Regions from separate parts of the Pseudomonas sp. R5-89-07 genome, predicted to be linked through region 1. Evidence: predicted binding sites of a transcription regulator. Region 1 holds the regulator's gene; each other region holds the start of a gene.

Region 1 (5,563 bases):
AGACGGGGCGGGCGCTATCGCCCTGCCCCGCCAGAATCAAATACGCCGTGCGGCGTAACGCTTGAGCATGCTCGGGACATCGAGAATCAGCGCGATGCGGCCGTCACCCGTGATGGTTGCGCCCGACATGCCTGGGGTTCCCTGCAGCATTTTGCCCAACGGCTTGATGACCACTTCTTCCTGGCCCACCAGCTGGTCGACCACAAAGCCGATGCGCTGGGTGCCCACCGACAGAATCACCACATGGCCTTCGCGCTGCTCTTCATGCTTGGCCGAGGCCACCAGCCAGCGCTTGAGGTAGAACAATGGCAATGCCTTGTCGCGCACGATCACCACTTCCTGGCCGTCCACCACGTTGGTGCGCGAGAGGTCGAGGTGGAAAATCTCGTTGACGTTGACCAGCGGGAAGGCGAATGCCTGGTTGCCCAGCATCACCATCAGGGTCGGCATGATCGCCAAGGTCAACGGCACCTTGATGACGATTTTCGAGCCCTGGCCCTTGGTCGAGTAGATATTGATCGAGCCGTTGAGCTGGCTGATCTTGGTCTTCACCACGTCCATGCCGACGCCACGGCCGGACACGTCGGAAATCTCGGTCTTGGTCGAGAAGCCGGGGGCAAAGATCAAGTTGTAGCACTCGGTGTCGGTGAGGCGGTCGGCGGCGTCCTTGTCCATCACGCCACGCTTGACCGCGATATTGCGCAAAATGGTCGGGTCCATGCCTTTGCCGTCATCGGTGATCGACAGCAGGATATGGTCGCCCTCTTGCTCCGCCGCCAGGATCACTTTGCCACCCCGTGACTTGCCCGAGGCTTCGCGCTCTTCCGGGGTTTCCACGCCATGGTCGACGGCGTTGCGCACCAAGTGGACCAGCGGGTCGGCCAGGGCCTCGACGAGGTTCTTGTCGAGGTCGGTTTCTTCGCCCACCAGTTCCAGAATGATTTCTTTCTTGAGCTGGCGCGCCAAGTCACGCACCAGGCGCGGGAAGCGGCCGAAGACTTTCTTGATCGGCTGCATGCGCGTTTTCATCACGGCGGTTTGCAGGTCGGCGGTGACCACGTCGAGGTTCGACACGGCCTTCTGCATGGTTTCATCACCACTGTTCAGACCCAGGCGTACCAGGCGGTTACGCACCAGTACCAGTTCGCCGACCATGTTCATGATGTCGTCCAGGCGCGCAGTGTCCACGCGCACGGTGGTTTCGGCTTCACTGGCAGGTTTTTCGCCAACCGGCGCCGCGGCGGCACGCGCCGGAGCGGGCGCGGCAGCCGGTGCAGGCGCTGGCTTGGCGACCGGCGCCGCGGCCTTGGCAGCAACCGGTGCGGGCGTAGCGACCGCTGCGGCGGTGACCGGGGCCGGGGCCACTTCGGTGAACTTGCCTTTGCCGTGCAGTTCGTCCAGCAACGCCTCGAACTCGTTGTCGGAGATCAGTCCATCAGCGGCCGGTTCAGACTTGGCGGCTGGAGCGGCTGCGGTGGCCGCAACATTCGGCAGGGCTTCGGCGACGAACGTGCCTTTGCCATGCAGTTGATCGAGCAGGGCCTCGAATTCATCGTCGGTAATATCGGTGCTGGCGCTGGCGGCCGGCGCTGGCGGTGCAGCGGCGGGTGCCACGGCGTCGGCCGCGAACTGGCCCTTGCCATGCAACTGGTCGAGCAGGGATTCGAATTCCGCATCGGTAATGTCTTCGCTGGTCGGCGCGGCAACCGGCGCGGCCGGAGCCGTGGCCGGAGCCTCAGCTTGAGCCTTGACCGCATTGAGCGAATCGAGCAGCTGTTCGAACTCGCTGTCGGTCACGTCCGGCTCGGCTTCTACCACAGGCTCAGGCTCGGCTTGCGCAACCGGTGCTTCGGCGGCGGGTTCCGCCAGGCGCGCTAGGGCGGCCAGCAGTTCCGGCGTGGCGGCGGTGACCGGTGCACGTTCACGCACTTGGCTGAACATGCCGTTGACCGCATCCAGTGCTTCGAGAATCACGTCCATCAACTCCGAGTCAACCTGACGCTCACCCTTGCGCAGGATGTCGAACACGTTCTCGGCGATGTGGCAGCACTCCACCAGCTCATGGAGCTGGAGGAAGCCGGCGCCCCCTTTTACAGTGTGAAAACCGCGAAAAATTGCATTGAGCAGGTTCGCATCATCCGGACGGCTTTCCAGCTCGACCAGTTGTTCGGACAGTTGCTCTAAAATTTCGCCGGCCTCTACAAGGAAATCCTGAAGGATTTCTTCATCGGCGCCGAAGCTCATGTGGGTGCTCCTTAGAAGCCTAAACTGGACAGCAAATCGTCTACGTCATCTTGACCGGATACGACGTCTTCACGTTTATCGGCATGAATCTGCGGACCTTCACCCTTGGCGAGATGTTTTTGTGGATCTTTTTCCGAGAGGATCGCTTCGCGGTCATGTTCGATGCCGGCAAAACGGTCGACCTGGCCGGCCATGAGCACCAGTTTGAGCAGGTTGCTTTCCACTTCGGTGACCAATTGGGTCACACGCTTGATCACCTGACCGGTAAGGTCCTGATAATCCTGGGCGAGCAGAATGTCGTTGAGGTTGCTGGCCACCGTGCGGTTTTCCTGTTCGCTGCGCGACAGAAAACCGTCGACTCTGCGGGCCAGCTCACGGAACTCTTCAGCCCCCACTTCACGGCGCATGAAGCGCCCCCAGTCAACGCTCAAGGCCTGGGCTTCGCTGGCCATGCCGTTGACCAGAGGCGTAGCGTTTTCCACCAGGTCCATGGTGCGGTTGGCCGCCGCCTCGGTCAGCCTGACCACATAGGACAGGCGTTCAGTGGCGTCGGTGATCTGCGAAATTTCTTCGGCCTGGGGCATGCGCGGGTCAATCTGGAAATTGACGATCGCACTGTGCAGCTCACGCGTGAGCTTGCCCACTTCCTGGTACAGGCCGCGGTCACGGGTCTGGTTAAGCTCATGGATCAACTGCACCGCATCGGCGAACTGGCCTTTTTCGAGGCTTTCGACCAACTGGTGAGCATGTTTTTTCAAGGTCGACTCAAAGTCGCCCTGTGACGTTTCGTTATGCTCCATAGCTCCCCCGCGATGGCATTAGCCGTGGATGCGTTCGAAGATTTTTTCGATCTTCTCTTTCAAGGCCAATGCTGTGAATGGCTTGACCACGTAACCGTTGACCCCGGCCTGGGCGGCTTCGATGATCTGTTCACGCTTGGCTTCGGCGGTCACCATCAGCACCGGCAGGCTGCGCAGTTTTTCATCGGCGCGCACATGGCGCAGCAAGTCGATACCGGTCATGCCCGGCATGTTCCAGTCGGTTACCAGAAAGTCGATGCTCCCGCTGTTGAGGATCGGAATGGCTGTAATGCCGTCGTCCGCCTCGACCGTGTTTGTGAACCCAAGGTCACGCAACAGGTTTTTTATGATCCGCCGCATCGTTGAGAAGTCATCAACGATGAGGATTTTCATGTTCTTGTCCAATTCGACCTCCAAGCAGTCTTAAACGCGCCCAGCACCTGGACGCGCCACTTCAATCAACAGGCGTTACACAAAAAGGACTGCCCAGGGCACCACGGAGCGAACCCGCAAGGGCCGAAACCCTCGCGGTAGCGTCTGCAGTGTCCCCACACTGCCTGTCAGCGCGCGCGCCACTCTCCCAACCGCCCCCGCAAGCGGGCCGCGCACTGGCTATGCAACTGGCTGACACGCGATTCGCTGACCCCCAGGACCTCACCGATTTCCTTGAGGTTCAGCTCCTCGTCGTAGTACAGCGCCAACACCAGGCGCTCGCGCTCCGGCAAATTGGCAATGGCCTCCGCCAGCGCTCCCTGGAAACGTTCATCTTCCAGATCGCGCGACGGTTCCATATGCGCGCTCGCGCCGTCCTCATGCAGCCCTTCGTGTTCGCCGTCCTGCAACAGGTCGTCGAAACTGAACAGGCGGCTGCCCAAGGTATCGTTCAAAATCCCGTAATAATCGTCGAGACTCAATTGGAGTTCGGCCGCAACTTCATGATCTTTAGCGTCACGACCGGTTTTTGCTTCAATTGCGCGAATTGCGTCACTGACCATTCGCGTATTGCGGTGTACCGAGCGCGGCGCCCAATCCCCTTTACGCACCTCATCGAGCATCGCGCCACGGATACGGATACCCGCATACGTCTCGAAACTCGCACCCTTGCTCGCGTCGTATTTGGTCGACACTTCAAGCAGGCCGATCATCCCGGCCTGGATCAGGTCTTCCACCTGCACGCTGGCGGGCAGGCGCGCCAACAGGTGATAGGCAATGCGCTTGACCAGCGGCGCATAGCGCTCGATCAACTCGCCCTGACTGTCACGTGCCGACTTTTTGTAAAGGTTGTAGCCGCTGGATGTCATAGCACAGGTCCTGCGCTCGTCTGATGCACCAATCGCTCGACGAAAAACTCCAGATGCCCGCGAGGGTTGGCCGGCAACGGCCAGGTATCAACCTTCTGGGCAATGGCCTTGAACGCCAGCGCGCACTTGGAACGAGGGAACGCTTCGTAGACCGCACGCTGCTTTTGCACGGCCTTGCGTACACACTCGTCATAGGGAACCGCACCGACGTATTGTAAGGCGACGTCGAGAAAGCGATCCGTGACCTTGGTCAACTTGGCGAACAGGTTGCGCCCTTCCTGCGGGCTCTGGGCCATATTGGCCAGCACGCGGAAGCGGTTCATGCCGTAGTCACGGTTAAGCAGTTTGATCAGGGCGTAGGCGTCAGTGATCGAGGTGGGTTCGTCGCACACCACCAGCAGCACTTCTTGCGCTGCGCGGACAAAGCTGACCACCGACTCGCCGATCCCGGCTGCGGTGTCGATCACCAGCACGTCGAGGTTGTCGCCGATATCGCTGAAGGCCTGGATCAGGCCGGCATGCTGCGCCGGGCTCAGGTGCACCATGCTCTGGGTACCCGAGGCGGCCGGCACGATGCGGATGCCACCGGGGCCCTGGAGCAGCACATCGCGCAGCTCACAGCGGCCTTCGATCACATCGGCGAGGGTGTGTTTGGGTGTCAGCCCCAGCAGAACGTCCACGTTCGCCAGGCCCAGGTCAGCATCCAGCAGCATGACGCGACGGCCAAGCTCTGCCAGCGCCAGGGACAAATTCACTGACACGTTAGTTTTGCCGACGCCACCTTTGCCGCCGGTCACCGCGATCACCTGTACGGGATGCATGCTGCCCATTTTATTTCTTTACCTTGTCTTGCTTAGACGCAGGCTACATGGCTTGGCCGCGTGTATCGCTTGCAGACCATCGATGTAGATACATTTCACGGTGTTCATCCTGCCTCACCCCACCCGCTTTGCCGGGTTGTGATAAAGGTCGGCGAACATGTCGGCCATCGCTTCCTCGCTAGGCTCGTCTTGCATTTGCACACTGACAGCACGGCTGACCAACTGATGACGGCGCGGCAGATGCAAATCATCCGGGATCCGCGGCCCGTCGGTCAGATAGGCGACCGGTAATTCATGACTGATCGCCAGGCTCAGCACTTCGCCGAGGCTGGCAGTTTCATCCAGTTTGGTCAGGATGCAACCGGCCAGACCGCAGCGTTTGTAGCTGTGATAGGCA
Region 2 (5,563 bases), 1.4 Mb from region 1:
CGTAGTGTGCTCGGCGTCGGTGGAGGGATAAAACGCAATGGCCTTCATCGGCTGCGCATCCAGCGGGTCGAGCACGCTCATGCGATGAAAGCCCACGCTCCAATGCGGGTGCGGCGCAGGCGCGGCGTGCACTGAAAGCAGGCCGCCGCAGAGGGTAAGAACCAGAACAGCACAGAGTCGCATCATGGGATGTCCACCTTTGCTGCATGAGAGCCGGTAGGTCGTATAAAAATTCCGGGGTAATGAACCCAAGCCTGCATAACCTGGGCCATAAAACAAAAAAACTCCGTACTCCGCTCGCGCTCAGGCGACCAGAATACAGAGTTTAGGCGCCCGGCTTCAGATTGAAACCGGGCGAGGCGCAAATTTACATAAGCCTTACGCAGCGGCGAACAATTGTTCGTTAATAAGCACGTTGGCGTCGCTCAACGCTTTGCTGCGCACTTCGTCGCCGTAGGCCAGGCCTTCAGCGCGCACGATTTCGATATCGGTGATGCCGAGGAAACCGAACAGCAACTTCAGGTAACCTTCATGGGCGGCGCCCGACGCCTGGCCGGAGTGCAGGCCACCGGCGGTAGAGACAATGATGACCTTCTTGTTGCCGCACAGGCCTTCAGGGCCGGCTTCGGTGTAGCGGAAGGTCTGGCCGGCGACGGCGATGCGGTCGATCCAGGCCTTGAGCTGGGTCGGGATGGTGAAGTTGTACATCGGTGCACCCACCACCACGGCATCGGCGGCGAGGAATTCAGCCAGCGACGACGCGCTCAGTTCGGCTTCATGCTTTTGCGCGGCATCGCGTAGTTCGGCGGCGGTGCCCAAGGCACCCAGGGTGGCGCCGGAGAAATGGTTGATCCCTTCGCTGGCCAGGTCACGGTAAGTCACTTCAACGCCCGCTTCGGCGGCCTGCCAGGCCTTGACCACACCGGCGCTGAGCTGACGGGAAGCCGAGTTGTCGCCGAGGATGCTGGAATCGATATGCAACAGTTTCATGGTGAGTCTCCGAGGTGGGATCGTCAGGGGCGATCAGATGGTGTTGATGCTACGCACCCAACCAATGGTCGATAAGCCACCTGCAATGCGATAGATTGTCCTACTGACGGGACAATAGGCTGACCATGCAAGACCTCAATGACCTCTACTATTTTGCCAAAGTCGTCGAAGCCGGCGGATTCGCCGCTGCCGGCCGCCTGTTGGGGATCCCCAAATCGCGACTGTCGCGGCGCATTGCCGAGCTCGAAGAACGCCTTGGCGCACGCCTGCTGCAACGCACCACCCGGCAACTGACCCTGACCGCCGTCGGCGAACGCTACCTGCGCCATTGCCAGGCGATGCTGCTGGAAGCGGAGATGGCCGATGAGGCGGTGGCCAGCATGTCCAGCGAGCCCCGTGGGCGTCTGCGGGTCACGTGCCCGGTAGGCCTGGCCCAACAGATCCTGCCGGAATTGGTTGCAGGATTCCTCGCTGCACACCCGCTGGTGCAACTGGACATGACCTTGGTCAACCGGCGCGTCGACCTGGTGGCCGAAGGCATCGACGTCGCGCTGCGCGTGCGCGAACTGGGCGACGAAGACCCGTTGCTGGTCACTAAGCGCTTGCGCCAGGCGCACACCGTGCTGGTGGCCAGCCCGGCGTTCATGCGTGATCGGCGGGTCGAAACACTGGAAGACCTCAAGCAGTTGCCGATAATGGGCGCGCTTGAGGCAGACCGCATGGTGCACCAACGCATCATCGACCCACAGGGTAACGCCCACGAGCTGGTCATGGAGGCTCGCCTGGGAATCGAAGATTTCATCGTACGCAAGACCAGCGCCCTCATGGGCGTGGGCTTCACGGTGCTACCGATGATGTATTGCGAGGAGGAATTGGCCAGCGGCCGGCTGGTGCAACTGCTGCCGCAATGGTCGCTGCCCGGCGGCTGGTTGCAGGCGGTGTACCCGCACCGGCGCGGCGTGCAGCCGGCTATCCGCGCCTGGATCGATTACCTGGAAGAAGGCTTCAAGGGCTGTGGAGATCGCCTGTTATGAGCATGACCGAAGCACAAGTCGCGCAATTCTGCCTGAGCCTGCCGGGCGCGCGTGAAGACTACAAATGGGGCGGCGTGCGGGTGTTCTCGATCGCCGGCAACAAGATGTTCGCGCTGCAGAACCTGCGCGGCGACTCACTGGCGTTCAAGGTCGACAAGGAACTGTTCCTCGGCCATGTCGACCGCCCGGGCATCCACCCGGCGCCCTACCTGGCACGCGCGCAGTGGATCATCATGAACACGCCCTACCCGCTGGGGCCCGAGGAACTGCGTGGCTTGTTGCAGCGCTCCCACCAGTTGGTGGTGAGCAAGCTGCCCAAGCGCACACAGGTCGGGTTGCTGCTAGAGGATTGAAAGCAGCGTACCGCCGAGAAACAGCTGGTCCAGCCAGAACACCTGATGCAGCAGCACGATCACCCAGAACAGCACCTGGTAGGACACTTTGCGCGTCTTGTGCCGGAACACCTGCTGTGCGATCAGCGCACCCGGCCAACCGCCCGCCAGCTCGACCGCGTGCAGGATGTTTTCCGGGATGCGCCGGGCCTCGGTCTGCGCCTTGCGCTTGTCGCTCCAGTACAGAAAGAACGCCATCACGCTGACCACGCCGTAAGCCGCCAGCGGGATGACAGTGTCGCCACGATGCCAAAGCAGCGCCGAACCCAGCAGTGGCGCGGCGCACAGCAGTACAAAGATCACTGCTTTCAGGCGCGGATGCTGCATATTCATGGCTTGACCGCTGTCCAGTCGATCCAGCCGAATTGCCAGGTCGCCAGGATCACCAGACCGAACGCGATGCGGTACCAGGCAAAGGCTGCGTAGCTGTGGTTGGCGATAAACTTGAGCAGGCCCTTGACCGCGATCATCGCGAAGATGAACGAGGTGACAAAACCAATGGCGAACACCGGCAGGTCCGCCGGCTGGAACAGGTCGCGGTATTTGTAGCCCGAGTACAGCGCAGCACCGACCATGGTCGGCATGGCCAGGAAGAACGAAAACTCGGTGGCGGTCTTGCGCGACAGGCCGAACAACAGGCCGCCGATAATCGTGGCCCCGGAGCGCGAAGTACCGGGGATCATGGCCAGGCACTGGGCCACGCCGACCTTGAGCGCGTCTTTCCAGGTGATCTCGTCGACGGTTTCGGCATGAACGGCATGTTGACGACGTTCCGCCCACAACATGATCACGCCACCCACCACCAGTGCCGTGGCCACGGTGATTGGGTTGAACAGGTAATGCTTGATCAGGTCAGCGAAAATCACCCCCAGGACCACTGCCGGCAATACGGCGATGATCAGGTTTACGGTAAACCGCTGGGCATTGCGCTGGGTAGGCAAGCCGACGACCACATCGAGGATCTTGCGGCGAAACTCCCAGACCACTGCGAGGATCGCGCCCAGCTGGATAATGATATTGAAGGCCTCGAAACGCTCGCCGCCGAAGTTGATCAGGTCAGCGACAATGATCTGGTGGCCGGTGCTGGAGATCGGCAGGAACTCTGTCAGCCCCTCGACTACGCCAAGAATCAATGCCTGTATGGCGGTCCAAAAATCCATGCTTTCTCCAAAGGTCACGCGCCTGGCGTGCCTCTCAGTATTTTTTAAAGTTCACTGACAACGAGCACGCAGCAGCGCCCGGCGTTGATTCTCAATGCCGGACTGCAAAAATTGCGTGAAAAATCAGGCAGTACTCAGGTTTTTCGATTACGGGCCGAAAGCCTATCAGACAAGCCGTAAAAGTCGATGCAACACCCACAATTATAAAAGGCACGGAGTGACAGGACGATGAACAGTTTGCGCAATATGTCGATCAGCCGACGCCTCTGGCTGATCCTGGTAGTCGCCGTGCTGATGCTGTTGACCTTGGGCGCGTTGATGCTCAAACAGATCCATGACGACCTTTACCAGGCCAAGCGCCTGCAGACCCAGCACGTGGTGCAAACCGCCAGCGGTGTGTTGAGCTATTACCAGAACCTGGAGAAAACCGGGGTGCTCACCCGCGAAGTGGCGCAACAGCAAGCCCTGAGCGCGGTGCGTGGCCTGCGTTACGACCACGACGATTACTTCTGGATCAACGACCTCACCCCCGTGATGATCATGCACGCGGCCAACCCCAAGCTGGACGGCCAGAACCTCTCGGCGATCCGCGACCCGGACGGGTTTGCCGTGTTCAATGAATTCGTGATCCTGGCCAAGGCCAAGGGTGCCGGCGTCATCAATTACCGCTGGCCCAAGCCGGGAGCCGATGCGCCGGTGCAGAAAACCTCCTATATCCAACTGTTTGAACCCTGGGGCTGGATCATCGGCTCGGGCGTCTACGTGGACGACGTACAGGCCGAATTCACCGGCCAGGTATGGAAAGCCTCGGCGATCGGCGTGGGCATCGCGCTGATCATGACCCTGCTGGTGCTGTTGATCGCGCGCAGCATCGTGCAGCCGTTGCAGGCCGCGGTGAACGCCATGGGCAATATCGCCAGCGGCGAAAGTGACCTGACCCGTAGCCTGGATACTCACGGGCGCGACGAGGTCACCCTGCTGTCCCAGCACTTCAACACCTTCACCGCCAAGCTGCGCCAGGTGGTCGGCCAATTGCAGGTGTGCGCCAACGCCCTGGGAGAGTCGTCGACCGAGCTGGGCCACAACGCCAGCCAGGCCCACGACCGCAGCCAGCAGCAGTCGCAGCAGATGGAACTGGTGGCCACCGCCGTCAACGAAGTCACCTACGGCGTGCAGGACGTGGCCAAGAACGCAGAGCACGCCGCCAGCGAAATGCGCGATGCCCAGGCTCAGGCGCAACAAGGCCAGGTCAACATCGACAGCAGTCTGCAGCAGATCGACCAGCTTTCCAGCACCATCAGCCAGGCCGTTGAGGTGATCCGTACCCTGTCCAGTGAAAGCACACAGATCGGCGGCGTACTGGAAGTGATTCGTTCCATTGCCGACCAGACCAACTTGCTTGCCCTCAACGCGGCCATCGAGGCCGCCCGCGCCGGCGAGCAGGGGCGTGGCTTTGCCGTGGTGGCCGACGAAGTGCGCTTGCTGGCCCAGCGCACGCAGAAGTCCACCGCTGAAATCCAGACGATGATCGAGCGCCTGCAGGGCCATTCGGAAGCGGCGGTGAAGGTGATCAGCGACAGCCACAGCGCTTCGCAACTGACCATCGAACAAGCCGGCCTGGCCGGCGCCAGCCTCAATGCCATCGGCCAGGCGCTGCAAAACCTCAACGGCCTGAACGCCTCGATTGCCAGTGCCACCCTGCAACAGGCCCATGTGGTGGAAGACATCAACCAGAACGTCACCCAGGCGGCGGGTTTGTCCCACAGCACCGCGCTGGCGGCCGAGCAGTCGAGTGTGGCGAGCGCACAATTGCGCGGCTTGAGTGAGCAGCTTGATGGGCTACTGCGCCAATTCAAAGTCTGACGTTGGGATGGACTTGCGATAGCGGTGGGTCAGTAGAGATTGCAGATGACTGAACCACCGCCATCGGGGGCAAGCCCCCTCCCACATGTTGATTCGGTTTCGTGTGCAAGCAGCCACTTCATGA
Region 3 (5,563 bases), 2.4 Mb from region 1:
GAGGGGGTTTGCTCCCGATAGCGGAGTATCAGTTAGCACATCGCTCACTGATCCACCGCTATCGGGGGCAAGCCCCCTCCCACATTGGTTTTGCGTCAGGCTTCAGGCTTTAGGTGAGCCGATACCCTGGCCCATCTGCACCGGCGTACCCGCCGCCAGCTCCTGCGCCCACTGCACCTGATCCGGTCCGAACAGCACAATAGCGGTCGAACCCAGCTTGAAGCGACCCAGCTCCGCGCCTTTTTCCAGGTGAATAGGTGCGCGAGCAGCCTCGTCGTAACGGAAGGTTTTCAGCTCGCGCTTGGGTGGCGTTACCAGCCCGGCCCACACCGTCTCAATCGACGCCACGATCATCGCGCCCACCAACACCACAGCCATCGGGCCGCGTTCGGTATCGAACAGGCAGACAACCCGCTCGTTACGCGCAAACAGCTCCGGTACGTTTTCGGCGGTGGTCTGGTTTACCGAGAAAATCCGCCCCGGCACATAGACCATCTCGCGCAAGGTACCGGCCAGTGGCATATGCACGCGGTGATAGTCCTTGGGCGACAGGTAGATGGTGGCGAAGTCGCCACCCATGAACGGCGCCGCCAGCGCTGCGTCGCCGCCCAGCAGTTCCAGCACGCTGAAACTGTGGCCCTTGGCCTGGAACACACGGCCGTGTTCGATCGGGCCGAGCTGGCTGACCGCACCATCGGCCGGGCTCAGTACGGCGCCAGGGGTTTGATCCAGCGGGCGCGCACCGTCTTTCAGCGCGCGGGTGAAGAAGGCGTTGAAGTGCTCGTAGGCGGTCACGTCTTCCACCAGCGCCTGGGACATGTCCACTTGGTAACGCTTGGCGAACCAACGGGTGAAAGCGTTCTTGAACCAGCGCACGCGGCATTCGGCGATGCAGCCGGCCAAGCGCGACAGCAGGTGGTGCGGCAGCAGGTACTGACTGAGGATAAACAACTGCTTTTTCATTAAATGTCCTTGAACTTCAAATCTCGACGGGGGTGTCGGGGTGGTTGCCCCATTCGCCCCAGGAACCGGCATAACCTTTGACTCGTGGATAACCGAGCGCCTTGGCCACCAGGTAGGTGAAGCCAGAGCGGTGGTGGGTCTGGCAGTGGGTGATGATTTCTTTATCGCGGGTCAGCCCGAGGTCTTCGAGCACTTGCGGCATGTCGCGGCGGATGCGCAGGCTGCGCGCCTTGTCCATGCCGGCGGTCCACTCGAAGTTCACTGCGCCGGGGATGTGCCCCCCTTTGGCCGCGAGCACTTTTTCGCCGGAATATTCCAGCGGGCCGCGCGCGTCCCAGATCCCCAGGTCGGCCGCACCGAGCCGGCTTTGCAGGTATTCGCGGGTGGCGGTGGGGCCGTCGTGCAGCGTAAGGCTCACCGGCCCGCCGGCTGGCGCGGGTATTTCGGTGGAAACCGGGTGTTTTTCCTCCAGCCATGCCAGAAGGCCGCCGTCGAGGTAGTGATACTTCTGGTGGCCGATGACGTCGAGCAGCCAGATAAAGCGCCCGGCCCAGCCGCCGCCTTCGTCGTCATAGACAACGTAGGTGGCGTCGGGCGTGTGGCCCAGCTCACCGAACAGCTTTTCCAGGTCGGCCTTGTGCGGCAGCAGGCCCGGCGCGGGGGGCTGGCCCAATTGGGTGCGCTTGGGGTCCACGAAATGCGCGCCGGGGATATGCCCTTCGGCGTAGCGGGCGGCACTGGTGAGGTCCACCAGAATCAGGTGGTCGGCATCCAGGCGACCTTGCAGGTCGCTGCATTCGATCACCAGCGGCAAGCCAGAGAAGTCAGGCATGTGAGGTCTCCTGGGCACAAATGTTGGCGATAAAGGAGGGCGATTGTAGCGCAAGCATCAGGTGCTGCGGTTGGTAAAGCTGTGCAGGGCTTTTTCGATGCATTGCGCGGTTTTGCCGAAGGCTTGCACGGTGGTTTCCGAGAATGGCCCGCCGCCCTGGTCCGCCACCATCAGCATCACCACGCGACCATTGCAGCTCAGCGAGCGCAGCAGCAGGTGCTCGCCGGTAAACAGGCGGCGCAGGATCGGCGGCAGCAGGGCAGAGAATTGCGCATGGTTGTCCGGACCGAGACGCACCTGGGCGGATTTTTCCAGCAGTCGTTGCAGCAGCGTGCTGTTGACGACGTCCAGGCTCAGGTTGGCAGCGTCCTTGGGCAGGCCATCGGCCTGATGCACACGCAAGGTACTCAAGGCGCGATCCGCCATGAACAGCAACACGCGCTGCATGCCGCTGGCGACCAGGGCTTCCTTGGCGCAGGTGGTCAGGTGCATCGCGTTGGCAAAGCGGCTCGGTTCCACCAGCAGCTCGGTGCAGCGGCTGCGCCACACTGCCAGGGCTTCGGCCGTGGGAGGCGGCGCGGGCAACAAGCCGCGGTGGACCTTTTGCACATGCCACGGCCAGATCAGCGACAAGGCCGGGTGCCAGAGGTCGGGCATCAGGGTGCTGCGGGCGCTGGTCACCGCTTGCTGGTGGACCTGCTGCTGCACTTCGCCCAATGGTTCCTGCAGGTACAGTGCCGTGAGGTACTGCCAGCGTTCGGTGTGCGGGCAGGTCCAGGACTCTTGCGCCGACATCGCCAGGCCGTTGGCCAATAGCACGGTATTGGCCGGCTGATTCAGCCAGCGGCGCAGGTTGGGTTCGGCGTCGAGCAATTGCTGGTGACGCAGAGGGTCGTCCTCGCGGGCGATACGCAATGCCTTGACCAGCAGGCGCTGCTCGCCCAGCAGCAGGTTATAGCCCTGGGACACCCAGATCGGCAGGTGCCAGGCTGCGGTCAGGCCAAGGCACAGGTCCAGCAGGCGCACGCCAAACAATTGCTGCTCGACCTGGCGCGCCGACTCGCCCTTATGGATCACCCGCAGCTCCCATTCTTCCAGAAGCTTGGGATACGCGACGGCCATCGGCCACAACGGTGACAGAAACAGCAGGCTGCCCCAATGGATGTCCTGCCACAAACGCGCCAGGCGGCTGCCGAACAAGCCGTTGGCTTGCTGCGAGGCATGCTGGCTGACCAGCAGCAATTGGCGCAGCGCCACGGGAATTTCAGCGGCCGGCACTGAAGGCAGGCGCGCCAGCAGCTCCTCGGCGCGTTTGAGGCCGAGGCGGTTGAGCGCCACTTCGAGGTTTTCCGCCGGTTCCGCGAGGCTACCGTGAGTGTGGCTGTTGGCCTCACGCATCACGCTGAGCACCAGGGCCGGGCTGTTCTGCATCAGCTCGGCAATGTCCCTCAATGAGCTGCGACTGTCGCGGATGGCTTTGCACACGCGCTCGTGGCTGGCCTGGGGGACGGGCAGCAGCACATCGTCCAGGCGCTTGATCCAGGCGGCGAGGGTGGTGGGTCTTGCAGTTGGGACTGTCGTTTCATTAGCCATGATTGGGGCGCGATCATCACGTGGGTTCAACACACCCGGAACGGGCTCAATTGGCTTTTCGCCTTAACGGGCTATAGTCTGGCGCAGTTTTGCCGATAAGTAGAACAAGAGTTTTTCAGCTGCACCCACTATGTCCATGAACCCGACGGCGCAAGTACAGATCCCCTATGGCTAAAATTATCGGCATCATTGTCGTCCTCGCAAGTGTGCTCGGTGGGTACGTCCTGTCCCACGGTAAAATCGCCGCGCTGATTCAGCCTTTTGAAGTGATGATCATTGGCGGCGCTGCATTTGGTGCCTTCCTGCAGGCCAACCCCGGCTACATGACCATGCACGTGATCAAGAAGTCGCTGGGCATGTTCAGCTCGCGTTTCTCGCACACGTTTTATCTGGAAGTGCTGGGGCTGGTCTACGAGATCCTCAACAAGAGCCGCCGCGAAGGCATGATGGCGATTGAAGGGGATATCGAAGACGCCGCCGCCAGCCCGATCTTCGCCAAGTACCCGGCCGTGCTCAAAGACGAGCGTATGACCGCCTATATCTGCGATTACCTGCGCATCATGTCTTCCGGCAACATGGCGCCCCATGAACTCGAAGGCCTGTTCGACATGGAACTGTTCAGCCTCAAGGAAGAACTGGAGCACCCTTCACACGCCGTGACCGGGATCGCCGACGGCATGCCCGGTTTCGGTATTGTCGCGGCGGTACTGGGTATCGTGGTCACCATGGCTTCCCTCGGCGAGGGCGACCAGGCGGCTATCGGTATGCACGTCGGCGCGGCACTGGTGGGCACCTTCTTCGGTATCCTCGCGGCCTATGGTTTCTTCGGCCCGCTGGCGACGTCGCTGGCCCACGATGCCAAGGAAGAGGTCAACCTCTACGAAGCGATCAAGGCGTGCCTGGTGGCATCGGCATCCGGTATGCCGCCATCGCTGGCGGTCGAGTTTGGGCGCAAAGTGCTGTACCCGAAACATCGCCCAAGCTTCGCCGAGCTGGAACAAGCGGTTCGCGGTCGCTAAGCCATGGAAAACAACCAGCCGATCATCATCAAGCGCGTCAAGCGCTTCGCCGCGGGGCACCATGGCGGTGCCTGGAAAATCGCCTTCGCCGACTTCGCGACGGCGATGATGGCGTTCTTCCTGGTGCTGTGGCTGATGTCCACCGCTACGCCGGAACAAAAGATCGCCATCGCGGGCTACTTCAAGGACCCGATCGGTTTTTCGGAAAGTGGCACACCCTTCGTCATCGATCTGGGCGGCTCGCCGCAGTTGGCGCCGGAGCGCACCATCAACCCGGAAGTACAGACCGAATCGCCCCAGGAAAAAATCCCGATCGAGCGCGATACGGTCGAAACCATGGCCGAGCAGGTCGAGAAAGAGCGCCTGGAGCTGTTGCTGCAAGAACTGCAGACCAAGGTTGAAGAAAACCCGCAACTGCTCAAGTTCAAGGACCAGATTTCGTTCGAGATCACCCCGGAAGGCTTGCGTATCCAGATCACCGACGCCGCCAATCGGCCGATGTTCGATTCCGGCAGCGCACGCTTGAAGCCGTACTTCGAAGATATCCTGCTGGCCATGGCTGACACCATCAAGGCGGTGCCGAACAAGATCAGCATCAGCGGCCACACCGATGCCAAGCCTTATGCGGGGCAGGGCGACTTCGGCAACTGGGAACTCTCGGCCAACCGCGCCAACGCCGCCCGACGTGCGCTGGTGGCTGGCAGCTACCCGGACCCGCAAGTGGCGCGGGTGGTGGGCTTTGCTTCATCGCAGCTGTTCGATCCCAAGGATCCGTTCAACCCGATCAACCGTCGCATCGATATCGTCGTGCTGACCAAAAAGGCCCAGCGTGCGATTGAGGGCGATCAACCGCCACCGCCGGCCCAGGGTGAAGGCGCCCCCGGTGAAGTACCGGCGGACCCGAATGCGCTGCCGCCAGGGCAGGAGCCGCTGCCGGCCCATGAGCTGCGCCAGAAGCTGAACCTGTTTGATGACGGTGGTGTGAAAGAACCGACGGCGCCTGCGCCGGGGTCCTGAACGCCAGATACAAGAAGGCCGCGATAATCGCGGCCCTGTTGTCATTGTAGGAGCGAGCTTGCTCGCGAAAAACGTCAACGATAACGCATGTATTCAGGATGCCCGCGTTGCGCTTGGCAGCTTCGCGAGCAAGCTCGCT

The links. Region 1 encodes FliA, which starts transcription of late flagellar genes. Its sites were predicted from a motif close to CTAAAGTTTNNNNNNNNNNNGCCGNTAA; they were not measured.
Region 2: C4J94_RS12740 (methyl-accepting chemotaxis protein) is a predicted target of FliA. The motif match lies at 3,710-3,737, and genes of this name have one in related genera.
Region 3: motA (flagellar motor stator protein MotA) is a predicted target of FliA. The motif match lies at 3,460-3,487, and genes of this name have one in related genera.

What each region holds. Positions count from the first base shown of each region.
Region 1 covers NZ_CP027727.1:4,181,141-4,186,703, forward strand. Annotated here, with positions in the region: gene C4J94_RS19000 (chemotaxis protein CheA) at 37-2,244, opposite strand; gene C4J94_RS19005 (protein phosphatase CheZ) at 2,256-3,044, opposite strand; gene C4J94_RS19010 (chemotaxis response regulator CheY) at 3,063-3,437, opposite strand; gene fliA (RNA polymerase sigma factor FliA) at 3,605-4,345, opposite strand; gene fleN (flagellar synthesis regulator FleN) at 4,342-5,175, opposite strand; gene flhF (flagellar biosynthesis protein FlhF) at 5,281-5,563, opposite strand, start outside.
Region 2 covers NZ_CP027727.1:2,797,233-2,802,795, reverse strand. Annotated here, with positions in the region: gene C4J94_RS12770 (dienelactone hydrolase) at 1-186, opposite strand, end outside; gene C4J94_RS12765 (FMN-dependent NADH-azoreductase) at 379-990, opposite strand; gene C4J94_RS12760 (LysR substrate-binding domain-containing protein) at 1,116-2,024, shown strand; gene C4J94_RS12755 (MmcQ/YjbR family DNA-binding protein) at 2,021-2,377, shown strand; gene C4J94_RS12750 (DUF1294 domain-containing protein) at 2,366-2,749, opposite strand; gene C4J94_RS12745 (undecaprenyl-diphosphate phosphatase) at 2,746-3,576, opposite strand; gene C4J94_RS12740 (methyl-accepting chemotaxis protein) at 3,805-5,439, shown strand.
Region 3 covers NZ_CP027727.1:607,955-613,517, forward strand. Annotated here, with positions in the region: gene asd (archaetidylserine decarboxylase) at 103-963, opposite strand; gene rhdA (thiosulfate sulfurtransferase) at 980-1,795, opposite strand; gene C4J94_RS02595 (HDOD domain-containing protein) at 1,853-3,388, opposite strand; gene motA (flagellar motor stator protein MotA) at 3,556-4,407, shown strand; gene motB (flagellar motor protein MotB) at 4,411-5,424, shown strand.